3 regions of the Bacillus paranthracis genome follow, and region 3 is predicted to be linked to each of the others. Evidence: predicted binding sites of a transcription regulator. Region 3 holds the regulator's gene; each other region holds the start of a gene.
What was found. Region 3 encodes NrdR, which represses ribonucleotide reductase genes. Its sites were predicted from a motif close to AACACNATATATNGTGTT; they were not measured.
Positions count from the first base shown of each region.

Region 1 (7,606 bases), 2.3 Mb from region 3:
TACGATTTCAGGTGGAAATCCGGTATTGTTGAAAAATATTGAGTTTCTTCTTTCTATATTAAAAGAGAATGGAATGCGAACGGCAATCGAAACGCAAGGGAGCAAATGGCAAGATTGGTTACTTGAAATTGATGAAATAACGATTTCTCCGAAGCCGCCAAGCTCGACGATGAATACTGATTTTCAGAAGTTAGATGATGTAATTCAGAAGCTAGCAGGAAAAGATATTAGCTTAAAGGTAGTAGTATTTGACGATTATGATTTTGAGTATGCAGTTAAGATGCACGAACGTTATCCAGAGGTACCATTTTTCTTACAAGTAGGAAATGATGATACAAAAACTGTGGATGATGCGATGTTGATTAAAAAGCTATTAGATAAGTATGAGTGGCTTATTGAAAAAGCGGTTAACTGCAAAGAAATGAATAATGCAAAAGTATTGCCGCAGCTTCATGCGTTAGTATGGGGAAATAAACGCGGAGTATAATGAGAAGGGATGTTTAAAATGGCAGGAAGATTAGATGAAGATTTAAAAGATGTAACATTATTAGGAAATCAAAATACAAAATATTTATTTGAATATAGCCCAGAAATTTTAGAGGTTTTTGATAATAATCATCCAAACCGTGATTATTTTGTAAAATTCAATTGTCCTGAATTTACAAGCTTATGTCCGAAAACAGGCCAACCGGATTTTGCAACAATTTATATTAGCTACATTCCAGAACAAAGAATGGTAGAGAGTAAATCTTTAAAACTATATTTATTTAGTTTCCGCAATCATGGTGACTTCCACGAAGATTGTATGAACGTTATTATGAATGACTTAATTAAATTAATGGATCCACGTTACATCGAGGTATGGGGTAAATTCACACCACGTGGAGGGATTTCAATTGATCCTTACTGTAACTACGGTCGCCCAGGAACAAAGTATGAACAAATGGCTGACTACCGCATGATGAACCATGATTTATATCCAGAAACAATTGATAATCGTTAATATATAATAGAAAGAAAGGATCTGTATGTTATACAGATCCTTTCTTTCTATTATATTATGCATTTTGATTAATGACAGTATAGTTTTTATGACTAACAACTGTAAGAGGTTCCATATCTAGTTCTCTAAAATTCTCCATAATTGTTATATCTACAATAACAGAGTTTTGATTTACTTTTTGAACACGGCCTTGCATTCCACCTTTAAATTCAATGATATCTCCAGTTTCTGCGATCTGCATAAGCAACTCTCCTTGTTACAGTTTTTCCAAAAAAGAATAATTTGGGATTTTTTATTTTCCTTTATTTTGAACTATGTTTCCTGTTTTGTAAATGTTTTCAAAGTAAAAATTCAAAAAATATTCACTTTTTGTAAGAAAATATGTAGAAAAGCCATGTTTTTTGAGAAGAAATAGGAGAAATGCAAAAATCTTTATATAGAGTTATAATAAAGAAATACAATAACCTATTAAAGTGGGAGAAATTAGAGGCGGTAAAATGATGTTTGAATTTGTGGGGAGTGTTATAGCATTAATTTTATTTGTATTTTCTTATATACATTTAAAAAAGATTCGTCATCATGAAACGACTACATATTTTGATGGGATGGATGGTATACATGCTGGGGTCACACATGAGAGTGGCGGGGATATGTAAAGGTGTATAACTTTCTTTTTTTGCGTGGTATGATATGTAAAAATAGTACATAATAGAGTTCGTAAGTGATGAATGGAGAGTGGAAAGAATGAAGATTTCTTTTATTCGTCATGGTCGCTTAAATCGTACTATAGAACCAATGACGGTTACATCCTTTCATGAATGGATGAAAGGATATGACTTACATACTATAACAGAAAAAGCACCTATACCAATGGAAACAAGAGAAGTGGTTGAGGCAGCAAAATTGATTGTATCAAGTGATCAACGGTGTGCTGTACAATCAGCAGCTGAATTAGTGGATTCTTTATCTTTTATCCAAAATTCTCTTTTTAGGGAAGCTGAAATTCCGACGAGTTTTTATGCTCCAAAATGGTTGAAGTGTAAACCTAACGTATGGATGTTTATCGGACGAACAGTATGGATACTTGGTTACCATAAAGATGTTGAGTCTTATAAGGAAGCAAGAGAAAGGGCAAAGCAGGCGGCTTACGTATTACACCGTTACGCTCTCGTACATGGAAGTATTGCTCTTGTAGGTCATAATTATGTGAATGGAATGATTGGTGCCGAACTGAGAGCGATGGGATGGTCTGGTTCTCCTATCTTGCACAGAGAGCCATGGGGATGTACAACATATACGTTTCATGAGGCGATGAATGGAAATGTATTAAATACGAATTTAACATAAAAGCACACGATTTATATAAATCGTGTGCTTTTTTTAAGATATAGAAATTTTGATGTTTAATGGTTTTACGAGATGTGCATAAGGTTCGCCTACAAGCATAACGATTTGATCTTTTTTATAACCTAGTTTTTCGTATAGTGAATAGGCACGTTTGTTTTCTAAATTAACAAGTAATGCGATTTTTTCATACTCCTTTTCAGTTGCATGTATTTCAGCAGCTTCAATTAATTTAGAACCAATTCCTTTTCCGCCATATACACTTGAAACGGATAAAGTATCAATGTAATATTCATCAAGCTCGGCTTCTTTTTCTAACGTAATCGATTCATCTTTATGTAATTCTCTTAAGTGATGTACGATTGGTGCATCAAGCATTGTTGCTTCACTACCGTGATAAGCGACAATAACTCCAACTGCATCCCCGTCTTGTTCATATACAAAACAGTTTTCATAGCTCAGTCGATTTTTCTCTTTTGAGAACCATGTTTCAAGTCCTAGTAATACTTCTGTCTCAACTGTGCTACCTGTGATTTTTTCAGCAATTTCGTGCAGAGCGTTATACAATAAAGGTGCTACCAGTTTCGCATCTGTCTTTTTTGCTTTCCGAATCATAGTATCCCTCCTAGTTCTATTTATATATTGTAGCATAGTGGTATGGAACTTTGCATAATTGAATGTCGAAATGTTTGATATAGAGAAGTAGCTATGTTAGTATATGATATTTAGTGGACATATAATTAAGAGATATCTTTTGAAAAATAATGAAAATGAAATGAAGGTATAGCATCTGGATAATTTTACAGTTGTTGACCTATAGAATATAAGTTAAAATAAAATATTGCATAGAGGTGAAATACATGGATAAAGAATTAGCAAATACAATTTTGGATCAGCTGAAAAATGGTGAAATAAAGGAGTATGTTGTTACGAAAGATGTATTTTATACGTTCAGAGAAGTTTTAGTAAATCGAGAAGACTTTAAACATTTCATTGGTAACGCACAGCGCGGCGGACAGGTCATTTATACATACTCAGAAACGCCACGTTCGTAACTAGAAGAATATAGGGAGGAGACTTATGGGCGATTTTAAACAAGGCATATTACCGCATTGGGATTATATGTGGAAAGATAGAGCCGGCAACCGATTTATGGGAATGGTCATGTATCCAGAGAAAAGAAAGTGTTCGACAAAAATGCTTCAGAAAATAAAAAGAGCATATGAAGAGGCTGTAGAAATTAAAATAACTGTACAAGTTCAACATACGTATCAGTACATAGAAGGAATGATTGTATACTTTGATGAAGAAGCTCCTGTATGTACAATGATTGATAAAGATGAAAATCCACATCATATATTTGTAAAAGATATTGTGCGTATTGAGCACTCTGCATAATCTTTTCATAAATAAGCTGCATTTCCATAATAATAATCTTTTTCTATAATAGTTATCTTTTAGTATGTAACGCGAATCGAAAGTATATGTATAATATTTAATAAAGTAAAATTGATAAATGTAATCGTTTTTTAGAACAGATTATCGTTTCATGTCTGTTCTTTTTTGCGTGATGCTGGAGAAATATATTCCTCCAGCATTTGCCGTTTTATGACAAAATATATTGTTAACTTTTTTAAAAATAAGGTTAAATTCGTTGACAACTTTTTTGAAAAGCACTTTATTGACATGAGTTTTAGAATGTTGTTTCATAGTCATTGTATTGAAAAAAATCGACGGTCTTGTCGAAAAGTAAAAGTTAAAAAAAGAAAGAATTTATACATATATCTTGTGTCTTATTTTGAAACGTAATACAATATATAGAGAAATCAAGAAACAACATACAGAGAGTATAGATTGAAAAGGGAGGGTCGGAAATGTTAGTTGCATATGATTCTATGACAGGAAACGTGAAGCGTTTCATTCACAAATTAAATATGCCGGCCGTTCAAATTGGTGAAGATCTAGTAATAGATGAAGACTTTATTTTAATTACGTATACAACAGGTTTTGGCAATGTACCAGAACGTGTTTTAGAATTTTTAGAGCGCAATAATGAAAAATTAAAAGGCGTATCTGCAAGCGGCAATCGTAACTGGGGAGACATGTTCGGTGCAAGTGCTGACAAAATTTCTGCTAAATATGAAGTGCCTATTGTATCAAAATTTGAGTTATCAGGAACAAATAACGATGTAGAATATTTTAAGGAAAGGGTGCGGGAGATTGCGACACATTGAACTGAATAATGAAATCACGCAAATGCAGGACGGTTTTTATCAGCTTCATAAAGATAAAGAGGCATTAGAAGTCTTTATGGAAGAAGCTAGAGAGAATACCGTTCATTTTAATAGCGTGGCAGAGCGAATGGAGTATATGAAAGAACATGATTACTATTACAACGTTCTGGACGAGTATAACTTGGAGGAAGTAGAAGAGGTATATAACATCGCTTATGGTGAAAACTTCGAGTTCCAATCTTATATGGCAGCATCTAAGTTCTACAAAGATTATGCGTTAAAAACAAATGATCAAAAACAATACTTAGAAAGCTATGAAGATCGTGTAGCAATTGTGTCATTATACTTAGGACGCGGTGATGTTGCGAAGGCAAAACAATTCGCAAGCATGATTGTCAAACAAAACTACCAACCAGCGACACCAACCTTTTTAAATGCGGGAAGAAGCAGAAGAGGAGAAATGGTGTCTTGTTTCTTGTTAGAGATGGATGATAGCTTAAATTCAATCGGCTTTAACATTAATACTGCAATGCAATTATCAAAAATCGGTGGTGGAGTAGCTTTAAACTTATCTAAGCTACGCGCACGCGGTGAGCAAATTAAAGGTATCGACAACGCTGCAAGTGGTGTAGTACCTGTTATGAAATTACTTGAAGATTCGTTTTCATATGCGAATCAACTTGGCCAACGAAAAGGTGCTGGCGCAGTATACTTAAACATTTTCCATTGGGATATTATTGAATTCCTTGATACAAAAAAAATAAATGCCGATGAGAAGAGCCGTATTCAGTCTCTATCAATCGGAATTATCGTTCCAAGTAAGTTCTTTGAGCTTGCTGAGAAAAACGAACCTTTCCATGTTTTCGCGCCTTATACGGTGTATAAAGAATACGGAAAGCATTTAGATGACATTGATATCGATGAAATGTACGATGAATTAATGAGCAATCCGAAAGTGAAGAAGAAGCCGCTAGATATTAGTGCACGTGATATGCTTATTAAAATTGCTATGATCCAGCTTGAGTCTGGTTATCCGTACTTAATGTTTAAATCAAATGCAAATAACCAACATCCATTGAAGGATATTGGAACTGTGAAGATGTCGAACTTGTGTTAAATATGTAGCACCTTCTAGTAGAAATGCTAGTCGAAAACTCCGTTAAACGGGGAAAGCCTCAAATTTGAGGTAACCTACCGTGCTAAATCTTATCTTAGAATGAAAATATAAAAGTTCAGAATGTATCTTATTATTTTGTATAGCAGAGTTATGGGACAACATAAAGTAATAAGAGACTTTCTGAAAGATTAAGATAAGTAAAAGCCTAACGACTATCCCTTATGGGAGTAGAGCGCAAGCGATTGGCGTTCGAAAAGCGGAGCACCTAATCAGGTAATGCTGTAGGTGATGATATAGTCTGTCCTGTATGGTGACATACAGCAGTTGCATGAGCAACGGACTGAGGAGTAGCGAACTCGGTTGAACATTCGAGACAGAAATTTTCCAGCTTCAAGAAACTTCTGAAATTAACGATTACGGTACAGATGACATTATCCGTCGTGATATTAACTGTAACTTAGGATCGTTAAATATCGTAAATGTAATGGAAAATAAAGAAATTCGTGAAGCAGTTCATGCGGGAATGGAAGCTTTAACAGCTGTTTCTGATATGACGATCATTCCGAATGCACCAACTGTGAAAAAAGCAAATGATGAGCTTCATTCAGTAGGGCTTGGCGCAATGAACTTACACGGATATTTAGCAAAAAATAAAATCGCTTATGAAAGTGCAGAAGCGAAAGAGTTCGCTCGTACATTCTTTATGATGTTAAATTACTACTCTATTGAGAAAAGTATGGAAATCGCTAAAGAAAAAGGCGAAACATTTAAAGACTTCGATAAATCTGATTATGCGAATGGCACATACTTTGAAAAGTATGAAACGACAGATTACAGCCCAGTAACTGAAAAAGTTCAGCAATTATTTGAAGGAATTCATATTCCAACAAAAGAAGATTGGACAAGTTTAAAAGAGCAAGTGCAGAAGAATGGTTTATACAACTCATATCGTCTTGCTATCGCTCCGACACAATCAATCAGTTACGTTCAAAATGCAACTTCAAGCGTAATGCCGATCGTAAGTCAAATCGAATCAAGAACGTATGCGAATGCGACAACATATTATCCAATGCCGTATTTATCAAAAGATACGTTCTGGTACTATAAATCTTCTTACGATATGAATCAGTTTAAATTAATTGATTTAATCGCAGAAATTCAAGAACATATTGACCAAGGTATTAGTACAATTCTTTACGTTAATAGTGATATTTCAACACGTGAATTAGCACGTTACTACATCTATGCACATAAAAAAGGCTTAAAGAGTCTGTATTATACGAGAACACGTAAATTAAGCGTGGAAGAGTGTGTGGCTTGTACCGTTTAATGGCATATTGCCATACTAAATGAATAACCCAAAAGTATGAGCAGGGTTATGAACCCTGCTCATACTTGGTTTGTTCTACTAAACGGTTAGCTTTTCATTATTAGATGGAAATTTAACCGTTCAGTAGAACAATAATAGATATAGGGGTGATTCAATGCGCGCTGTTAACTGGAATAAAAAAGAAGACGATTTCAGTTTAATGTTTTGGAAGCAAAACATCGCTCAGTTTTGGACAGAAGAAGAAATTGCGGTTTCGTCTGACAAAAATACTTGGGTGCAATTATCGAAAGAAGAGCAAATTGCTTATAAGCGTGTATTAGGTGGTTTAACACTTTTAGATACGAAACAAGGTGGCGAAGGAATGCCTCTTGTACTTGTTCATCTTGAAAATTTACAAGCAAAAAGTGTATTAGCTTTCATGGGTGCTATGGAAGAAGTACATGCGAAGAGTTACAGTCATATTTTCACAACGTTAGCTACTGAAGAAGAAATCGATGATATTTTCGAATGGGTAGACAACCATCCGTTACTTGAGAAAAAGGCTGGTATTATTACAAGTTACTATCGTCGTTTATTAA
Region 1 covers NZ_CP101135.1:1,384,641-1,392,246, forward strand. Annotated here, with positions in the region: gene queE (7-carboxy-7-deazaguanine synthase QueE) at 1-487, shown strand, start outside; gene queF (preQ(1) synthase) at 506-1,003, shown strand; gene NLJ82_RS07000 (YkvS family protein) at 1,059-1,244, opposite strand; gene NLJ82_RS07005 (hypothetical protein) at 1,477-1,659, shown strand; gene NLJ82_RS07010 (histidine phosphatase family protein) at 1,748-2,350, shown strand; gene NLJ82_RS07015 (GNAT family N-acetyltransferase) at 2,384-2,962, opposite strand; gene ykzS (protein YkzS) at 3,208-3,402, shown strand; gene NLJ82_RS07025 (hypothetical protein) at 3,428-3,745, shown strand; gene nrdI (class Ib ribonucleoside-diphosphate reductase assembly flavoprotein NrdI) at 4,222-4,581, shown strand; partial or broken gene NLJ82_RS07035 (ribonucleotide reductase barrel domain-containing protein) at 4,568-5,695, shown strand; gene NLJ82_RS07040 (ribonucleotide reductase barrel domain-containing protein) at 6,078-7,028, shown strand; partial or broken gene NLJ82_RS07045 (ribonucleotide-diphosphate reductase subunit beta) at 7,183-7,606, shown strand, end outside.
Region 1: nrdI (class Ib ribonucleoside-diphosphate reductase assembly flavoprotein NrdI) is a predicted target of NrdR. The motif match lies at 4,155-4,172, and genes of this name have one in related genera.

Region 2 (7,606 bases), 1.0 Mb from region 3:
TTTGAAAAGTAATGTGAATATGCTTGGTTTACCGGAACCACAAAATAAAGTGATTGATACTGTGTTTCTAGCAAAGAAATATATGAAGCACGCGCCTAATCATAAACTTGAAACGTTAAAGCGAATGCTTGGAATTCGTTTAAGTTCTCATAATGCATTTGATGATTGTATTACTTGTGCAGCAGTTTATCAAAAATGTGCCTTTATTGAAGAAGAGGCGAAAAGGAAATCGAATACAGAAGTACTTGATGAAACAGCAGTATATGAAGCGGTAAAAGAGATACTTGTACGAAATAAACGTGATATTGAATGGATTCGTTGCATGAATGTAGGAAGCTATTTAGATATAAAAGCTTTTTATCCAGTTATGAGATTAAAGGTAAAAGGGCGAAAGAAATACGTATTAACAGACATATTAGAAGATGATGTGAAAGAAATATGTACGAGTTTAGCCTGTGAACCGGCGTTAAAAAGTGAAGTTGGTAACACGAGAATTATGCTTAATAGCTTAGAGGACGTCCTGAAATTAGAAAGTTATATTTTAGAACAGTATGATTTTGTATTGCAAGCGCTGCATGATTATAAACAAAGTGAAATGAATGCAGATGAAAAACTAAAAGAATATTTGAATATTATGGTGTAAAAAACTCCGTGTACATTTTACTGTACACGGAGTTTTTTTAGGAGTACTAAAACATAAAATTTTCTTGCAAATCTGATTAAATAGTTTTTCCTTTGCTCATACTATGTAATAAGAAAGCGAAGGAGAGAGGGTGAACAGCATGAGAAGAAGTCGCCGTAAATCGTTTGACGAGCTTGTGAAAGAAAATAAACAACAATTATTAAGCGATCGCGATGCAATCGATCGCATTGAAGAGCGTATTGAAAAACGTTATGAAATGAAACTTTTTAAGCAAACTGAATAATTCTTAACACTAGTACGATACTACTGTTAAGGAGGCGATAGTAATGGGTAATCCGAAAAAGAATTCAAAAGACTTTGCACCGAATCATATTGGAACACAATCAAAAAAAGCTGGTGGCAATAAAGGAAAGCAAATGCAAGACCAAACGGGCAAACAACCGATTGTTGATAACGGTTAAAGAAAAGGAGAATATTGTATTCTCCTTTTTTATGTATAAATTTGAGGGAAGATAGGTAATTTAAGATGGTGTGTATATACAATATTAGGAGGAAAGTACATGCCAAATCCAGATAATCGAAGTGATAACGCTGAAAAGTTACAAGAAATGGTGCAAAATACAATTGATAACTTTAATGAAGCAAAAGAAACAGCGGAGCTTTCTAATGAAAAAGACCGTTCTGCTATTGAAGCAAAAAATCAAAGGCGTTTAGAAAGTATTGACTCATTAAAAAGTGAAATCAAAGATGAATCTTAACAGAATGTACAAAAAGGGCTGACTTTTGTCAGCCCTTTTTCGTAATTGTAAAGTTTTCAACGAGTAAACGCCAATTTTGTGGAAATGGCAAGCCAATCTTCCAATAACTAATACCGCCAATGCCTTGTTCTTTCATTAAATTGAATTTACTTTGAATAGATCTCGCATCTTCAAACCAAACTTCGTGTTGTACACCGTTTTCGTCAAAGTAATTGAAATGTGGAGCTTGAGCTGTGAAATCATAGCGGATAGGAACATTGTATTTACGAGCAAGTGCAACAGCTGCAACAGAGCTAACTGCTTTTGCTGGTGGGTTTCCTTGTTTGAACGGAAGTTTCCAATCGAATCCGTATAAATTTTGCCCCATCATAATTTTTTGAGGAGGCATTTGAGATTTTGCGTATTGAAGTACTTCTTTTACAGGGCCGATAGGAGAGATTGCCATCGGTGGTCCGCCCTGCCATCCCCAGTCATATGTCATAATGACGACGAAATCAACAATTTGTCCTTGTGCTTTATAATCGTGAGCTTCGAAAAATTTTCCCTTTTGATTGGAACTTGTTTTCGGTACAAGCGTTGTACTTAATGTGTATCCGTTAGGTAAGCGTGTTTTCACATTTCGTAAAAAACGATTATACGCTTCGCGATCTTCGGGTGCAACACTCTCAAAATCGAAATGAATATCTCGCATACCGTACTTCTCAGCAGTTTGCAAAATATTTGTAATAAATTTGTTTTGGATTGTTGCGTCCCGTAAAATAACGGATGTTAGATCGGCACTGAAATTTCCGTTTTCGATGTTCGTAATAACGAGCATAGGGATGGTATTACCTTGCGTTGCAATATTAGCGATTTTAGCTGTTTCAGTTGGTTCTTTTAACGTACCATCTCTTTTTGCCTCGAAGCTGAAGTAAGCTAAGTATGTTAAAAATGGATTAATAGCACGTGTAGCATTAACTAAACTTTCTTTAATAGGTATAGTGGAAGGTTGTAAATAAGCGATGGATTCTACTGCACGTTTCGTCCCTTTCGGTATATATAATTGCTGTCCAACGTGGAGAATGGATTTTAAAGATAAGTTATTCACTTTAGCTAAACTAGCGAGAGGAACGTTATATGTTTGAGAGATTCGATATAGGCTATCGCCAGGCTGTACATAATAATTATTCCCTTTCGTATTCACGATCAGTGCCTGACCAACAACGAGTGTTTCAGCTGGATTTAATCCATTGTCTTTTACTATCTCGTCAGGTGTTGATCCATATTTTGATGCCAAGCTATATACGCTATCACCGCTACGAACCGTTACAATTTGAATCATATGCTTGCTCCTTTCGGTAAAAGATTCACTGTTTTTATTTTATTTTTGATTTCACTGTATTATGATTAAATGTATGCAAGGTAGCAGAAGTGAAAGAAGGCGAATATATATGTTTGTAGCAGAACATGAAGTTGAAATCCGTTATGCGGAAACAGATCAAATGGGTGTTGTTTACCATTCAAACTATTTAGTGTGGCTTGAATTAGGTCGCACGAAACTTATACAAGATTTAGGGTTTTCATATGTTGAAATGGAGAAAGAAGGAATTATTTCTCCTGTGTTAGATTTGCAAATTTCTTATCGTAAAGCAATGCGTTACGGGGAAAAAGCAATTGTAAAAACGTGGGTTGATACAGTGAGCCCGCTTCGCGTTGTATATGGATATGAAATATATAATGGTGAAGGTGAACTTTGTATTACGGCAAGTACGACAAATATTTGTGCGAAAAAAGAAGGGTTCAGGCCCGTATCATTTAAAAAGTTCTATCCAGAGTGGTATGCGAAATATGAGGAAATTAAGAAAAAATAAAAAAGCGTGGCGGAAGCCACGTTTTTTTATTTTTCATAATTAAATTGCGGGAAATCATCACCGTCGTTAAATGTAACAGATAAATTATGTCCATCGAAGAACCATTCATCATCGCTTTCAATAAAGAAGTTAATACCTTCTTCTTGAATTTGAACAGCAGGATGTGCAGGATCATCTTTACGAATACCTAAAGAAAGTCCTTTTTGCACAGTACTACAACCGCCATATTGTACGAAAAGGCGCAGTGTTTCACCCGATTGTAAGTTTAATTCGTTTTTATACCATTGTGCTGCTTCTTTTGTTACGGAAAGATTCATGTATAGTTCCTCCAAATTATGTTGCTTTTTCTTTAGTATAAAAAATAACGCAAAAAGACGCTATTAATATGCTTCACGTTTTCTTTTTGCGTTATGTGGGTTACGATCTTATTTTTGCTTTTTTGAAAAGTTTGCTTTCGGTTCAGTTTTATTTATAATTCGTCCAATATTTGCACGGTGTTTATAAATAACCATACCTGCTAATAAACACATCGCAATAATGAAGATTTTATCCCCGCTAACAATTGATGCGATAACGGCAACGACAGCTGTTACCATAGAAGAAAGTGATACGTATCTTGTTGTAAATAAAAGGCTGAAAAAGACAACAGCTAAAATTGCAAAAACAACTGGTGAGTAGCATAATAGCACGCCAGCAGAAGTTGCAACTGCTTTACCACCACGGAATTTCGCGAAAATCGGATACACATGTCCAAGAACAGCTGCTAATCCGAACCATAGTGGATGAATGTCTAACGCGAAAATAATCGGTAGACTCGTTGCTAATGTACCTTTTAAAATGTCAGCAATTGTAACGATAAAACCTGCTTTTTTCCCTAGTGTGCGGAATGTATTTGTTCCGCCTAAATTACCGCTTCCGTGCTCACGAATGTCAATTCCATAACCAATCTTTCCAACGACTAGTGCAAATGGAATGGAGCCAAGTAAGTAGGCAACGATAAATAAAAGATATGTAGTAACCATAAGTTCAGTCTCCTTTATTCAAATGTGTTGATAAAGGGTAAAAAGAGTTTTTCCCGTATATTGTACCATACATTTGTAAAGAGCACATTTCTTTTTTGTAAATGAAAAATTCATTATTTCGTGCAAAAAATTTCACAGGAATGTTACATTTCTCACAGAAACACTAAGACTATATGTAGTAACATTTTAATCAAAAGACAACAACATATTGGTGGAGGGTTATAAATGTTACAAAAAAATACACGTGGAGAAGAATTAATGAGAGTATTTGAGACAATAGTCCACGGCAATGAACAAGATTTAATGCAAGAAAATGCAAATGTAGACGGCCGCTCTCCGATGGGAGTAATGGGAACGTTCGCATCTGAGAGTGCGAAATATTACGCTGTTGAAAATTTATTGTCAGATTCAGTGAAAAAAGCGATAAATGAAAATATATTATATCCGCATGACTTAGATTTTTATGCGACTGGAACGACAACTTGTTCGCAAATTCCGTTAGCGCAAATGCTTGCGAACGGTTTTCATACCGGACATGGACATATGAGACAACCGCAAGACATTAAAAGTGCATTAGCTCTTTCATCTATTATTTTTCAAGCGAATCAAAATATGCAGCACGGTGGTCAATCGTTTGCACTCTTTGATGTTGATTTAGCTCCATATGTGAGAAAAACAGTAGAGAGACATAAGAAACGATTACAGTCATATCCGCTTACGAAAGAACAAATAGAAGAATTTGCGTGGAAAGAAACAGAAAATGATACGTATCAGGCGTGTGAAGCTTTTATTCATAATTCAAATAGTATGCATAGTAGGGGCGGGGGACAAGTACCGTTTATTTCTATTAATTATGGAACAGACACATCGAAAGAAGGAAGACTTTTAATTAAACAACTTTTAAAAGCGACACAAGCTGGTCTTGGTAAAGGGGAAACACCAATTTTTCCTATTCAAATTTTTAAAATGAAAAAAGGTGTGAATTTTGAAGAAAGTGATCCGAACTATGATTTATTTGAATTAGCGTTAGAGACAACGGCTGAACGATTATTCCCTAACTTTTCATTTTTAGATGCGCCATTTAATGCTGTGCATTATGATGGAAGACCGGAAAGTGAAGTATGTTACATGGGATGTCGTACTCGTGTTATGTCTAACATACATGGAGAAGAAACGGCGATTGGAAGAGGGAATTTATCATTTACGTCCATTAACTTAGTGAAATTAGCACTCATTAGTGGTTCACAAGAAGCGTTTTTTGAAGCGTTAAATTATTACTTAGATGTAGGAATCCAGCAATTATTAGAGAGATTTGAGTATCAATGTACGAAACGAGCAAGAGATTTTCGATTTTTATATTCACAAGGTGTATGGCGCGGTGGAGAAAAGTTACAGCCTGAAGATTCTGTAGCATCGATTTTAAAGCAAGGGACGTTAAGTCTTGGTTTTATCGGTCTTGCGGAGTGTTTAGTAGCTTTAACAGGAAAGCATCACGGAGAAGATGAAGAATCATGGAAACTCGGATATGAAATTATTTCCTTTATGAGAGATAGAATGGATAAAGCGACAGAAGAACATGAACTGAATTTCTCAGTCATTGCAACTCCTGCAGAAGGGTTATCAGGGAAGTTTGTGAAAAAGGATAGGGAAGAATTTGGCGCGATTAGCGGTATAACTAATCATAATTACTATACGAATTCATTCCATATTCCAGTTTATTATAACATGCAAGCGATAAATAAAATTCGTTTAGAAGGCCCGTTCCACGCTCTATGTAACGGGGGACATATTACGTATATTGAACTAGATGGAGCAGCAATGCATAACAAGAAGGCATTAAAACAAATTGTACAAGCGATGGCAGAGAATGGCGTTGGATACGGTTCAATTAATCACCCTGTTGACCGTTGTAAGTGCTGTAGTTATCACGGAGTTATTGGAAATGAATGTCCGAGCTGCGGAAATGAAGATGAGGCTAACATAGAAAGAATTCGCCGTATAACAGGTTATCTTGTAGGAGATATGTCGAAGTGGAATAGTGCGAAACGTAGTGAAGAGATGGATCGGGTGAAGCATAAATGAAAGTGATGAACATCATTCATGATAGTGTAGTAGATGGAGAAGGGTTGCGGACAGTCGTGTTTTTTGCGGGCTGTCCGCATCGTTGTTTCGGTTGCCATAATCCAAAATCGTGGAATATTTGTAATGGAACTGAAATGACAGTAGAAGAAATTGTGAAAGAGATTGCAAGTAATCCATTAACTGATGTAACATTTTCAGGTGGAGATCCATTTTTTCAAGCTGCTGAAGTGAAACAAGTAGCAAGAGCAGTGAAAGATTTGAAAAAAAATTTATGGATGTATACAGGTTATACGTTAGAAGAGATACAGAGTTCTCAAAATAATGATATGATAGAGTTGTTACATTATGGGGATGTTTTAGTCGATGGAAGATTTGAAATCGAGAAAAAAGATTTAACACTTCCATTTCGCGGAAGCTCCAATCAACGTATTATTCGATTGAAAGAGTAAAAAGGCGGGATAGATTATATGAATAAAACAGTATTACTTGTTGAAGATGAAAGAAGATTACGTGAAATTGTTAGCGATTATTTTCGCAATGAAGGCTTTGAAGTAATCGAAGCAGAAGACGGAAAAAAAGCGTTAGAATTATTTGCAGAGCATGAAATTGATTTAATTATGTTAGATATTATGTTACCAGAAATAGATGGATGGTCTGTTTGTAGACGAATTAGAAAAGAATCAGCAGTACCAATTATTATGCTAACAGCACGTTCGGATGAGGATGATACATTACTAGGGTTCGAATTAGGTGCAGATGAGTATGTAACGAAACCTTTCAGCCCGAAAGTGTTAGTAGCTCGCGCGAAGACGTTACTGAAACGTGCGGATGGCGTGGTAGGGGTAGCTGAAGAAAATGCTATGTCTTTAGCTGGAATAGAAGTGAATCGTCTATCTAGAACTGTTTTAGTAGATGGAGAAGAAATTATATTAACACATAAAGAATTTGAACTTCTCGTTTATTTAATGGAGAACAAAGGAATTGTGTTGTCACGTCAACATTTATTAGATCAGTTATGGGGATATGACTATTACGGTGATGACCGAACTGTTGATACTCATATTAAAAAACTACGAAATAAGCTAGGAGATAAAGCGAAGCATATCGGTACTGTTATTCGTGTTGGTTATAAATTTGAAGAATAATTTGGAACGTATTGTGTGCTTCAGTCTAGGAAAATAACAATTTTATATCCTCTTTTGCAGGTGGAATGTACAAAAAATGCTTTTTTTGTCTACAATGTTAAATAAG
Region 2 covers NZ_CP101135.1:3,321,316-3,328,921, reverse strand. Annotated here, with positions in the region: gene NLJ82_RS17065 (3'-5' exonuclease) at 1-643, shown strand, start outside; gene NLJ82_RS17060 (FbpB family small basic protein) at 783-926, shown strand; gene sspN (acid-soluble spore protein SspN) at 970-1,104, shown strand; gene tlp (small acid-soluble spore protein Tlp) at 1,204-1,401, shown strand; gene NLJ82_RS17045 (glycoside hydrolase family 18 protein) at 1,430-2,722, opposite strand; gene NLJ82_RS17040 (acyl-CoA thioesterase) at 2,832-3,251, shown strand; gene NLJ82_RS17035 (HesB/YadR/YfhF family protein) at 3,278-3,568, opposite strand; gene plsY (glycerol-3-phosphate 1-O-acyltransferase PlsY) at 3,677-4,273, opposite strand; gene NLJ82_RS17025 (anaerobic ribonucleoside triphosphate reductase) at 4,499-6,355, shown strand; gene nrdG (anaerobic ribonucleoside-triphosphate reductase activating protein) at 6,352-6,804, shown strand; gene NLJ82_RS17015 (response regulator transcription factor) at 6,823-7,500, shown strand.
Region 2: NLJ82_RS17025 (anaerobic ribonucleoside triphosphate reductase) is a predicted target of NrdR. The motif match lies at 4,439-4,456, and genes of this name have one in related genera.

Region 3 (7,606 bases):
CTTCACAGCTCCATCAGGGAAAGTAATTTTAACTACATCTGCCATCACTGGTCACTCCTCTTTTTCTCAAAATAAAAAACACTCATCCCGTAAAAAGGGACGAGTGTTGAATTCGTGGTTCCACCCTTGTTCCAATTAACATAATTGTTAATTGCTCAAGTTCAACATAACGGTGTTGTCCGTTAGCAATTACTTGAAAAACCGTTCACTGCTAAAGTTTAGAGGTGGTAAGTAATAATCCCGTACTAGGAAGCTCACACCCTAAGGCTTCCCTCTCTGAAAATCGTAGAAAATTACTCATGTCCTCATCATGACATTTCAATATATTTCATTTATGTAGGTAATTATATGCTCAAAAACTTAGAAAATCAAGGGCGTTACCTTTATTTTTTAAATTTTTCACATTGCGCTCAAACTCATGTAATCCATGTAATTGTACCCGTTCTTGAAATACATTTCGCAAAGTAATAATCATATTATGGTCTTGTTCTTTCGTATATAAATAAATTTTTTTCGGCGAAATAGAAAGAAGTGGTGCAATTACTTTCGTATCAATATATACATCCTTTTGTTTTAATAAGTCTTCATCTATATATTGAACCAATTTCTCTTGTTTTAAACGTCTACCTTTATCATCATAGAAAATAAAACTTTCATCAAAAATAAGATGTACACATGACAAACGTGATTTCCGGCTACGGACTTGTTGCCGGAGCGTCTCAATAAACATTTGATATTCTTGTTCTAACTTATACTCATCAATCGCAACTTCAGCAAGCTTAGCTACCATTTCCCTATATGTACGAAGACGAAAACGAACATATGATGAAAACGAGAATGAAAGCGGATCACAAAGCCAGTTATTTAAAGAGGATTTAATATATGATTCAAATGTGTGACGTGTTAATTCACGAGCAATTCCTTTTCTTCTTCCTTTTAAAATCTCTTGTGCCATATGCAATATTTGATGGCACTCTTCCTCTTCTTCATAAAAAAACTTCTCTTTTAATATTGTATATATCCACTCATTTTGTTTCACATTCACAATGAAATATACCATTACTGGCAATAAAATCTTTTCAATATAATTTGATTCACGTACTGGTATGTGAATCACCACTTTTTGTTCCTGTAAATACACACTCGTTTCCTTATATAACAGTTCCGCTCTTTTCAATAGTTGTCTATATACGTGCATAGCATCATTTTTTTCTTCGAAGCAAATTTCAATCACTTTTGTCCCCCCTTTTATCCCTGCTCTAAAGGACTGTATCTATACGTTACAAATCCTATAAGAGTCCGTCCCGCTTGAAAGTTCACTCTTAGTAGAATTACCTTTCCTATCGTTAGAAAATCTACTCGATATGGCTTGCTAATTTTATATATATTAAGGGAGGGAGAAAAAAATGATACAAGCTAATAGGAATTTTCAATAAGAACTTTTCATTTTATAATTCGACTACTTTAAAAAGCGTTTAACTACAAAAAAAGAGCAAGCTTTTCAGCTTGCTCTTTACTTATGACGACGGTTTTTCCCGCCAATCGGAATTGGTTTCGCCAAATATTTAATGCGTTCCATAATACGAGCTGCTTTCATTTCTTCCGCTTCACCGCGCTGCGTATATGTTAAATGATGTTCTAGCTGTTTAAAATCAAAGTTAGACGTAAAGAACGTCGGTAAGTTTTCTAACATACGGAATTGCAAAATTGCACCGAGTACATCATCACGCACAAAGCTTGACATCGCTTCTGCTCCAATATCATCTAACATTAAAACTTGTACGCGTTTCACCGCATCAATCTTTTCCCCAATCGAATTATCTTGAATTGAACTTTTAATTTCACGTAAAAATTCAGGGAAATATACGAGCATTGAACTTATTTTCTTTCGAGCAAGCTCATTCGCAATTGCTCCTAATAAATACGTTTTCCCTACACCAAATTTACCGTACAAATATAAACCTTGTACTTTTTTACCAGGTTCATATGTACTTAAAAATTCATTAGCTGCACCAATTGCATCAATACGCGCATCTAAATCTGAAGGATCTAAGTTTTCCATCGTTGCTTGTAAAATATCAGTTGGCATATATACACTTTGAACGAGCTTTTCATATTTCTTCCTCTCGTCATATGCTACTTTTCTAACGCAACGATCATATTGAATATCAATCATCTTCCCTTGGATAACGAGCTTTGGCTCATATCCTTGCAGCATGTTTTTACACGAACCTAGATCCGGACAATCCGCGCAACCTACACTTTGTCCAATATATTCGTATAATTTCACAAGACTGCGTTCAATCATAGACGTTGTTACTTCCCCTTTATGTTCGTCTATAAATTCTTTCACACGCGGATGTGCCATTACTTCCGCCTTTAATACTTCATATCTATTTTTAAAATTTTCATTTTCCATTAATTTTGCAAATGAATTTTGAATATGCTCCATTTCCTCACCTCAAAGAGCGTTCATTCTCTTCTATTAATCACGCTTATATTTTTTTAACACTTCTTCTAGTCGTTTCCGTTCATCCTCTAACGTACTTGCACCTTTTTCAGCACTTGCATCTTTTTTCACAGTTTCTTTCTCTTGTTCTTTCGGCTCTTCTTTCAACCAATCTGGTACCATTTCTTTTCGTACCGTTTTCTTCGATGTACGGCCTTTCTTCTTCGTCTCAGCCCATTCTTGATATTGACGGTTTTCTTCTTTCGCTAATGCCATCGCTTCAGCTACTGTACCGACCTTTTTACGTGCCCAATGTCCAGCAATCTTCTCCACATACGTTTTCGCAAGTTTCATATCTGAGCGTAGCATAACGTAATAAATAAGTACATTCACAACACCTGGCGTTAATTTTTGATTGATCATTACATCTTCAACAATTTGCAAGTCAGCCTTCGTCGCCTCTGCACCACCAGAGATTTCTTTCAATAGTTGTTTTGGTGAGATTTCCTCTAGCTGTTTGATTAACATCTCTTCTTGCGTAGAAGGCTCTTTTTCTTTCATCATACGTGCAGCGTGAGGCTGTACTCTTTCACTTAATACAGGTAACGCTTGGCCGTTTTCGAACTGATACCAATCACGTGCTCCTTTTCTAAGCCTTTCGATATCAATTGTCTGCATCTCTGTCACCGCACCAAGAACGATATTTTGCATCGATAACACATCTACATCATACACGTAAGCAAGTGTAATGACACATTCTCGCACTTGATCTGTAATCGCCTTTTTAGGAACAAGAGCGGACAAGCCATCTACAAATAAGGAGAAATCAAAGAAATCATTCCAAACTTTTGGAGCGTCTCCCTTTTCATTACTTGGCATAGCTGTCGTTTTTGGAATACGAAGGTCTTCTTGCGCATGCTCAAGCTGCCCTGGATTAAACGAACCAAACACATCATTAAAAGAACGCGTAACATTTTCATAAGATGCAAAATCAAATTCTTCTTCTAAGAAATAATGCTTTACTTGATTATATTTTGTCCGACTCAATCGATTGTATAAAAAGATACTTAAAACAATATCATCAAAAAACTGCTTCGGAGATAAAGGTGGTTGCAGCTCATATATAAACATTCGAATATCTTTTTCTTTCTTAATATATACTTTCAAAAGTCCAATTGCCTCTAACTTTACTCGTTCCTCATATACTTCAGGAAGCTGCATTTGCATGGTCACCATAAGGGAATGATGCGTATTCTCTTTTCCAAATACACGATCTTGTTCTAACTCTCCCCATAGCGTCATGTACAAGCTAAAAGCTCTACTACCTATTAACGGCTGATATAACATCGTTAACACTTTTCGGTCGTAATTATGCAATAATCCTTTCGCACTTACTTTATAACGATCAATCGGCAATAGCTCCATCCATGACTGTTTTTCCATTCTTGCTTTCCTTTCTCTCATCCAATCTTCACTATATAATTTATTAGCGAAAAAGAGCTATTAGCTTTCGCTTCTAGCTCTCTTATCTCATTACTTACGGTATGTAAAGAGAATACGATACAGATTCTACTCTCTTTCTTTTTGCAGTATATCTTTTAATTCTTCAATAAATACATTTAAATCTTTAAATTGGCGATATACAGAAGCAAAACGCACGTAAGCAACATCATCGATATCACGTAGTTCTTCCATAACAATTTCACCAATCATATCACTTTTCACTTCTGATATACCTAAATTACGAAGTTCACGTTCCACACTTTGAGTTACTTCTTCTAATTGTCTTAAAGATACTGGTCTTTTTTCACACGCTTTAATTAAGCCACGTAAAATCTTTTCTTTATTAAACTCTTCTCGTGTTCCTTCTTTTTTTACAACGATAAGAGGTGACTCTTCCACTCTTTCAAATGTCGTAAAGCGGCTTAAACAGCTTTCACACTCTCTCCTTCTTCGAATAGAGCGCCCCTCGTCTACCGGACGCGAATCTAACACTCTTGTACCATTATGAGAACAGGATGGACAACGCAATATATTCACTCCTTTACACTATACTCTTTATTTTTTCTCTACTTACTTCATCTGACAATATATATACATTATTATATAACTCATTTTAACTCTCTTACCACTTTAAGTTTAAACGCATTATGTTATCATCTCGTTTTCAAAAATAAGATAGTAGATAGGGCGTTAACTCATTCGTAAGAGCTCCATTTATTCAACTAACGAGTACGTTATATTTTCCCTTTTTTATAAACTAAAAAAGAGGTGCATTATACACCTCTTTACATTTTAAATCAATTATGTTCTTTTTTAAAGAGCTTTTGTTTCTCTCTGCTTAATTTCGAAGCTACCAGTGCCTCGAGGAAGCTCGATGCTCTCACGCGTTTTCGCGTTTAAACCTTCTGCAATATATTCTGCAGCAACATTTGGATCAATACGATCCCCACAAGTATAAACATCAATACTTGCGTAACCGTGCTCCGGAAAGCTATGAATTGTTAAATGTGATTCCGAGATAATTACTACTCCACTTACACCTTGTGGTGCAAATTTATGGAAAGCAACCTCACGCACTTCAGCACCAGCTCTTAGTGCTGCATCCACAAATAATTGTTCAATATACGGCATGTCATTAAGCTTGTCGAAATCGCAATCCCAAAGTTCAGCGATCACGTGACGACCCATCGTATCCATAGTATCCATTCTACAGTTCCCCCTTGTAAATTTATTCTAACTGTTCGAATTGAAAACTAATTTGCAATTTGGCTTGCTCCACTACCACGGGGGAAAGTTAGTCCAGAGAGGTCCTAACCCTTTAAGTAGTGACTACGTACCTCAGCTCTTAAGTTTACGAGTGTTAGTATACTTTGTTTATTTTCATTTTGCAACAACAGTTTTTTCGATTTTCTGTCATATTTTCCTCTTTACTTTTCCCTAAAAAAAATAAATGATTCACAAATACAGTAACCCCAACGTTTCGTGGTATGTCCACTTTCAAAAATATACTCCTATAATTTTTTTCCTTTTCAGAAAAAAATAAAAAAAAGAGGGCAAATATTCCACTTGCCCTCTCCCTTATTCACTTAAATATGTTGCACATTTTCTTGCTTCGCTAATTCGTCAACAACTAACGTTACAAGATCTACAACACGACGAGAGTAGCCCCACTCGTTATCATACCAAGCCAGCACTTTCACTTTACGATCACCCATTACCATTGTAGATAAACCATCAATGATAGCTGAGTGTGTATTTGTATTAAAGTCAATAGATACTAAAGGCTCTTCGCTGAATTCTACAATGCCTTTTAACGCACCGTTTGCAACAGTTTTGAATGCATCGTTAATAGCTTCAACTGTTACATCACGTTTTACATCTACTACTAAGTCAACAAGAGACACGTTTGGTGTTGGTACACGAAGTGCCATACCATGAAGTTTTCCATTTAAATGTGGAAGAACTTTTGCTAGCGCTTTCGCAGCACCTGTCGTTGTCGGAATAATTGATTGTCCGCAAGCACGTGCTCTTCTTAAATCTTTATGTGGGTTATCAATATTTTTTTGGTCATTTGTATAAGCGTGAACTGTCGTCATTAAACCGTTTTCAATTCCAAACTGCTCATCTAACACCTTCACAACAGGTGCTAAACAGTTTGTTGTACAAGATGCATTTGAAATAACAGTATGTTTTGTAATATCTAATTGGTCTTCGTTCACACCTACTACAATTGTTACATCTTCATTTTTACCAGGCGCTGTTAAAATAACTTTTTTCGCTCCAGCTTCAACGTGAAGAATTGCTTTTTCTTTTGAATTAAATTTACCAGTTGCTTCAATTACAACTTCAACACCTAAATCTGTCCAAGGCAATTCCTTTGGATCGCGGTTGTTTAAAAGGCGAATCATTTTCCCATCAACTAATAAGTGATCTTCAAATGCTTCTACTGTTCCGTCAAACTTGCCGTGAACTGTATCATATTTAATTAAATGTGCTAACGTTTCAGATGGATAGCTTGCATTGATTGCTACAATTTCGAATGCGCTTTCTTTTATTGCCTGACGAAATACCATTCTCCCAATACGTCCAAATCCATTAATTGCCACACGAGTCATAATATGTTATCCCCCTTGAATGCGTTATACTATTTATCTCCAATCCCAATAATAGTATAACACAAAAAGGGGATATGTCACTAAGCATTTTCATTAATTTCACAATTTTTTAGTCAATAACGTTCCAATTCTTTAAAATCACCTGCAATTGTGTTTTCGTTCCCATAATTGTGCCATCATTATTTATTACTTCATCTGCATGCTTCACTTTTTCTTCTAACGGCATTTGAGATTGAATACGAGCTGTTGCTTCTTCTTCTGAAAAATTATTTCGCTTCATTAAACGTTCTAATTGCGTATGCGGCTTAACTGCTACAACTAAAACGCGGTCAACGAGACTTGTTAATTTACTTTCAAATAAGAGAGGAATATCTAACACAACCGCTTGCATACCTTCTTTTATGTACATTTCCTTTTGCCTATTCATTTCCTCACGCACTGCAGGATGAACAATTTTGTTTAACTGCAATCGTTTCTCTTCATTATAGAAAACGACACTTCCTAATTTCGGTCGATCCAGTTCTCCATCTTCTTGTAGTACTTCCGTTCCAAACACTTCTACAATTTTGTTATATGCTGGCTTTCCTCGTTCTACAACTTCTCGCGCAATAATATCTGCATCAATAACTGGTATATTTAGCTCGCGAAACATTTGAGATACTGTACTTTTTCCGCTTGCAATACCTCCCGTTAATCCAATTACTACTGTCATCATATAATCCTCCTCATAATAAAAGGCGCGAAACTAATGTTCCACGCCCGTACTTACATTTTCCAAATTCCAATAATAATGAGTAATACCCCAGGCAGGAATGTAAATTTTTGCAACCATTTCATATTTGATAAAACCGTTCCAAGTTTCATTCCAATAAATAAAAACAAAGAACTCATCACTGCAACTAATATCGCCATCATAGCAGGTGCATACCCTAATAAAGATGCACCAATTCCAGCACCAAATGAATCTACAGAAAGAGCGATACCAAGAAGTAACGCTTCTCCTGCAGAAATGGTGCCTGATTTATCGAAATCTGCTACA
Region 3 covers NZ_CP101135.1:4,331,487-4,339,092, forward strand. Annotated here, with positions in the region: gene thrS (threonine--tRNA ligase) at 1-45, opposite strand, end outside; T-box leader at 93-321, opposite strand; gene ytxC (putative sporulation protein YtxC) at 353-1,234, opposite strand; gene dnaI (primosomal protein DnaI) at 1,514-2,452, opposite strand; gene NLJ82_RS22400 (replication initiation and membrane attachment family protein) at 2,486-3,892, opposite strand; gene nrdR (transcriptional regulator NrdR) at 4,019-4,480, opposite strand; gene speD (adenosylmethionine decarboxylase) at 4,766-5,149, opposite strand; gene NLJ82_RS22415 (glyceraldehyde-3-phosphate dehydrogenase) at 5,539-6,567, opposite strand; gene coaE (dephospho-CoA kinase) at 6,677-7,279, opposite strand; gene ytaF (sporulation membrane protein YtaF) at 7,333-7,606, opposite strand, start outside.